Regions from separate parts of the Clostridium estertheticum genome, predicted to be linked through region 1. Evidence: riboswitches for the same ligand, from Rfam matches in the RefSeq annotation. Region 1 holds a riboswitch; the other holds the start of a gene.

Region 1 (3,202 bases):
TGGAACACTTATAGTATGTGGGCCTACACCCTTAGCTGCTTCTAAATGCTCTGCATGCATAAGTAAACCTACAAAGTCATAACGATACATATTTAAGCCGAACAAGACGCCAATTCCAACGTCATCAATACCGCCTTCCATCGCACGGTCCATTGCCTCAGTATGATATGCATAGTTATGTTTTGGTCCCGTTGGGTGAAGCTCTTCATAACTTTTCTTATTATAAGTTTCCTGGAAAAGTATGTAAGTTCCAATTCCAGCTTCTTTGAGCATCTTATATTCCTCTACAGTAGTAGCCGCAATATTGACATTTACACGTCTAATATCTCCATTTTTATGTTTAATACTATAGATTGTCTTTATACCCTCCAAAATATATTCAATTGGGTTATTAATAGGATCTTCTCCTGCTTCCAAAGCCAATCTCTTGTGTCCCATATCCTGAAGCGCAACAACCTCTTTAACTATTTCTTCTTGCGAAAGTTTTTTACGATGTATTGTTTTGTTTTTAGAATGATAAGGACAATATACACATCCGTTTATACAATGATTTGAAAGATATAAAGGCGCAAATATAACAATACGATTACCATAAAGTTTTTGCTTAAGTTCCTTTGCAAGTTTGAACATTTTTTCTTCTTCATCTTTCAAATCACATTCAAGTAGAACAGCAGCTTCCCTATGTGTTAACCCCTTGCCTTCACTTGCACGTTTTATTAGACTATCAATTAATTCACGATTACTCTTATTTTCCTTAGCATATGCAACGGTAGATAAAATTTCATCATCATCAATAAACTCTGTTGCATTTTTTGACATAGAATCATACATAACATAATCTCCTTTTTATTTAAAATAATTTATTATTTACTTGCTTGCGGTGTAACTTTGGAATAAATTGTTTTAGTGTTCACACCGGGTATCATTCCTAGCTTACCTGATAGAGCACTGATAACATCATTTGGTGCGTCAATAACGACACTTATTACTGAGATATCACGTTTATGATATGGCAAGCCCATTCTCCCTACAATATACTCACCATATTCGTGAAGTATAGAGTTAATCTTTGGAGCTACATCTGTGTTTTCAACTATAATTCCAATTAATGCAATTCTTGTTTCCATTAATTAAATCTCCTTAATAAATTAAACTATCCCTATACCTCTAAAGGCATAGGGATAGTTTCTTATAATTAAAGACACACCATTAAAAGTATGCTCCTTAACAATATTACAACTATTCTCTCGCCTTCTCATTCGGGACGAACCCTCATACCTTCAGAACGATATTTTTGTAATTATAATTTATTGTTTAATTTTTAACAAAACCTATCCTAATTTTAGAATTTACCTAGAACACTTATACAATAACACTCTGTGTTTTAAATTGCAAACTTACCTTTTGTTTACTTACATAGGCGTCCCATATACTAAATACATAAAATTACTTGTAAATTGTAATATACTGTTATATAATTAAATAATAATAAAATATGTGCTAGGGGTGCCTTATGGCTGAGATATGAATATTCAATTCATTGACCCTTATACCTGATCTGGATAATACCAGCGGAGGAAAGCGGTAATGATGTATAAATACATTAACTATATTCCTTTTGTGAATATAGTTTTTTTGTTTTCACCATAATACCTCTAAGGCACAATACATGGAGGTTATATAAATGTCTTTAAATGAAAGAATCACTGAAATTACCAAAAGCCCCATTGCTCTTTTTGCACTACTCGGAGTTTTAATATTAATTTATGTTATCTTAAAAGTTAGAAAGATTAAGTTTACTACGCAAATGATAACTTTAGTTGGTGTATCTATCGCATTAGCTACTTCATTACAATTTATTACTATTATGAAATTACCACAAGGTGGTAGCGTAACTGCTGGAAGTATGGTCCCAATAGTACTAATAGCATTGTTTTATGGCCCTGAAGTTGGTTTTCTAACAGGCTTTTTATTTGGAATAATAAATTTCATATTATCTCCTTTTGCAGTCCACCCAGTCCAAGTATTATTTGATTATCCTCTTCCTTTTATGGCAATTGGAATAGCAGGATACTTTAGATCCTTTAAAATTACAGGAATACTTATCGGAGTAATCTGTGCAATGCTAGCAAGATTTGCATGCCATTTTATATCCGGCGTGGTATTTTTCGCTACCTCTGCTCCAAAGGGAACTTCAGTTTATTTATATTCCCTTTTATATAACGGCTCATACATGGGTCTCGAAGCAATAATCACCTGTATAATTATTGCTATTTTACCTATAAAACGTTTATCAAAACTAGTTGTAAACAAACCTAGCTTAAGTTAATTTTTTACTCAAACATTAGAGCAAGGTTCATAAAATGATCTTTGCTCTTTTTTTCATTCTAACTTAGATTTATTATCTTAATATTTAGCTTTCCTAATTAAATTTATTTCCGCTTTAACTGGTGATTTAGAATTACTATTTCCCCTTACAGTAACTTTATCCTCTGAAATATTAAGTTCTCTTGCTATTATAGCCTTAACTCTTCTTTGACAAAAATTACCTTGGCAAGTTCCCATTCCTGCTCTTGTACGTCTTTTTATAGCGTCTGTAGAATTAATTGGTATATTTCTGTGAATAGCGTCAATAATTTCTGACTCTGTAACCTGCTCACATCTGCATATTATATTCTTTTCTTTATTTTCATCATCAACTTTTCCATCAAAATTCTTATCTTTCTTTATTACTATTCCATTTCTATTTGGATTAAAACTATTTTTCAGTTTAAGATTTCCCTCTAAATTCTTAATTATATCTACAACCATCTTCGCAATTGCAGGTGATGATGTAAGTCCTGGTGAATCTATCCCAGCAACATTTACGAATCTTTTAACTCTGCTTTCCTCAATGATAAAATCCCCTGTACTACTAGTGGCTCTTATACCTGAAAAAGTAGTTAATGCCTTTTGAATATTAAAATCAGGTATGGACATTCTAGCAGCAGTAATTACATCCTTTAAACTATTCTCATTAGTTGATACATCTTCTGTATTATCAACTTCCTCTGCATTAGGCCCAATCATAAAATTACCATGATATGTTGTAGTTACAAGTATTCCTTTCCCCTTATCTGTAGGAACTTGAAAAATAACAGTATTTACAAGATGACCTTGATCTTTTCCCATTAAAATATATTGACCTCTCTTTGGTACTATT
Region 2 (3,202 bases), 370 kb from region 1:
ATTAATTTGTAAACGATTCAATAAAACTAATAAAAAAGGAGTTTTGCTAACATGGCTAAATATATAATGGCACTTGATCAAGGAACAACAAGTTCAAGATGTATTCTATTCAATGAAAAGGGGCTTATTGTAACATCGGCTCAAAAGGAATTTACTCAGATATTCCCAAAAGCAGCTTGGGTAGAACATGATCCAATGGAAATATGGTCAACTCAAATTAGTGTTGCAACTGAGGCAATGGCTAAAGTTAATGCGAGTGCCGCAGACATTGCAGCAATAGGTATTACAAATCAAAGAGAAACTACTGTAGTTTGGGATAAGAGGACAGGAGTTCCAGTATATAATGCGATTGTATGGCAATGTAGAAGGACAGCGCAGTATTGTGATGAATTAACGGAAAAGGGCTTTGATAAAGTAGTTAGAGCTAAAACTGGATTAATTTTGGATGCATATTTTTCTGGAACAAAAATTAAATGGATATTAGACAATGTGGAAGGTGCTAGAGCAAAAGCCGAAGCTGGTAATTTATTATTTGGTAACATAGATACATGGTTAATTTGGAATTTAACCGGAGGAAAAACATATGTAACAGATTATTCTAATGCATCAAGAACAATGCTATTTAACATTCATGAATTAAAGTGGGATGACGAATTACTCGAAACATTAAACATACCAAAATCAATGCTTCCAGAGGTTAAACCATCTAGTTATGTTTATGGACATACGGATAGTTCGTTGTTTGGTGGTGAAATTCCTATAGCTGGAGCTGCTGGCGACCAACAAGCAGCACTGTTTGGACAAACTTGTTATAATTCAGGAACAGCAAAAAATACATATGGAACTGGATGCTTTATGCTTATGAATACTGGAGATAAAGCAATTGAATCTAAGCAGGGACTACTTACAACTATTGCTTGGGGAATAGATGGAAAAGTAGAGTATGCACTTGAAGGCAGTGTATTTATAGCAGGAGCAGCTATACAATGGTTAAGAGATGAACTTCAAATGATTGATAATGCTTCTGATTGCGAAGAATATGCAATGTCTGTAGAGGATACAAATGGAGTATATGTAGTCCCAGCTTTTGTAGGCCTTGGTGCACCATACTGGGATCCTTATGCAAGAGGAACAATTGTAGGACTTACAAGGGGATCAAAAAAGGCGCATTTAATAAGAGCAACTCTTGAAGCACTTGCATACCAAACCCATGATGTTTTAAAAGCTATGCAACAAGATTCTGGAATTAGACTCACTGAACTTAAAGTTGATGGAGGAGCTTGTAATAATAATTTCTTGATGCAGTTTCAATCAGATATTTTAAACGTTCAAGTGGATAGACCAGAAGTTACTGAAACTACAGCACTTGGTGCAGCTTATCTTGCTGGGCTTGCAGTAGGATATTGGAAAAGCAAGGAAGAAGTTGCAAAGCATTGGGCGATTTCAAGAAGTTTCAAACCTAGTATGACAGAGGAACATAGGAAAGAATTACTTCATGGATGGCATATAGCTGTTAAGAGATCGGGGATAAGACTTGAATAGAAATTTAATTGTTAATAATAATTTCTTATGTTATTATTAGATGTATGAAATAAAAAAGAATAAAATAGCACAGGGGAGTTGGATATGCCAACTGAGAACAAGAATCGAAATTCTTTGACCCTATGACCTGAACTGGATAATGCCAGCGTAGGAAGTTGTTTATTGGTGTATTATATATGAATTATTATATATCACGTTAATTTAACACAAATCCTTTGGATTTGTGTTTTTTTAGTTATGCAGCGACCCGGGAGATTATTTAATTATATAAGAGAAGGAAGTGGCAATGCATGAAGACTAAAAAGTTAACTATTTCATCACTTTTAATAGCTATTGGCGTAATAGCTGGCAATATCATATTTATACCGGTAGGAGTAGCAAAATGCTTTCCGGTGCAGGCTACGATTAATGTTATATCAGCTGTATTATTAGGCCCTGGATATGGCGTAGCCATAGCCTTTTGTATATCTTTACTAAGAAATGTTTTAGGAACAGGTTCACTTTTAGCATTCCCTGGAAGTATGATCGGAGTACTTTTAGCTGGAATATTATATAGAAAAACTAAAATGAATCTACTCGCAGTAGTCGGAGAGATATTTGGAACAGGAATCATTGGGGGAATATTAGCATTTCCTATTGCAAATATTATAATGGGCAAAAAAGTGGGTGCATTATTCTTTGTAGCACCATTTTTAATAAGTACTATTGGAGGAAGCCTAATTGCATTTTTCATTCTTAGAGTACCTAGATTTAAAAAAACTTGTTAATTTAAGTAAAGAAGTTAAAAAAGGATAAAATAGGAGGAAAATAATATGAAAAAAGTTTTAACTATAGCAGGCTCTGACAGCTGTGGAGGTGCAGGAGTTCAGGCAGATATAAAAAGTTTAAGTGCAAACGGCGTATATGCAATGAGTGTCATTACAGCCATAACGGCGCAGAATACTATGGGCGTTTTTGAAGTTCGGGATCTAGATGCAGAAATCATTAAGGCACAAATTGATGCTATTTTTACAGATATAATTTTAGACGCAGTTAAAATTGGTATGGTGTCTAAAATTTCTACAATTGATGCGATAAGTGAAAAATTAGAATTATATAAACCTAAAAACATAGTACTTGATCCTGTAATGATATCAAAAAGCGGTTATTCACTGTTAAAGCCAGAGTCAAAATCAGCTTTAATTAAAAAACTTATACCACTCGCATCACTTATTACACCTAATGTACCAGAAGCTGAAGAAATACTTCGTGAAGTCAATTTAGAGTTTCCAGATATAGAAACTATAGAAGATATGGAAAAAGCAGCTAAGGAAATGTATAAGATGGGATGCAAAAATATACTTCTAAAAGGTGGGCATATGAAGGGTAAAGCGGTAGATGTATTTTATGATGGAGAGGAAATTACGCGTTTTACGTCTGAGAGGATAAATACAAAAAATACTCATGGCACGGGATGCACTTTGTCATCTGCTATTGCTGCAAATTTGGCATTGGGTTTTAGTATGAAGGAATCAATAAAAAAATCAAAACAATATATAACAACTGCTATAGAACACTCTTTGGATATTGGGCATGGAGTTGGACCAACAAACCATTTCTATGAATTATATAAAAAAGCGGGGATGGCAAATGATTAAGGATAAAGAAAAATTAGGCTTTT

The links. Region 1 has a riboswitch for thiamine pyrophosphate ahead of thiT (energy-coupled thiamine transporter ThiT). Riboswitches for the same ligand answer to the same signal wherever they lie in the genome.
Region 2: it holds a riboswitch for thiamine pyrophosphate, as region 1 does, so the genes downstream of both, thiW (energy coupling factor transporter S component ThiW) here and thiT (energy-coupled thiamine transporter ThiT) in region 1, are expected to answer to the same signal.

Annotation. Positions count from the first base shown of each region.
Region 1 covers NZ_CP015756.1:1,060,188-1,063,389, reverse strand. The annotation lists gene hydG ([FeFe] hydrogenase H-cluster radical SAM maturase HydG) at 1-831, opposite strand, end outside; gene A7L45_RS05055 (TM1266 family iron-only hydrogenase system putative regulator) at 864-1,127, opposite strand; TPP riboswitch at 1,493-1,597, shown strand; gene thiT (energy-coupled thiamine transporter ThiT) at 1,685-2,329, shown strand; gene A7L45_RS05045 (NAD(P)/FAD-dependent oxidoreductase) at 2,407-3,202, opposite strand, start outside.
Region 2 covers NZ_CP015756.1:1,430,700-1,433,901, forward strand. The annotation lists gene glpK (glycerol kinase GlpK) at 52-1,542, shown strand; TPP riboswitch at 1,604-1,714, shown strand; gene thiW (energy coupling factor transporter S component ThiW) at 1,833-2,309, shown strand; gene thiD (bifunctional hydroxymethylpyrimidine kinase/phosphomethylpyrimidine kinase) at 2,355-3,179, shown strand; gene cytX (putative hydroxymethylpyrimidine transporter CytX) at 3,172-3,202, shown strand, end outside.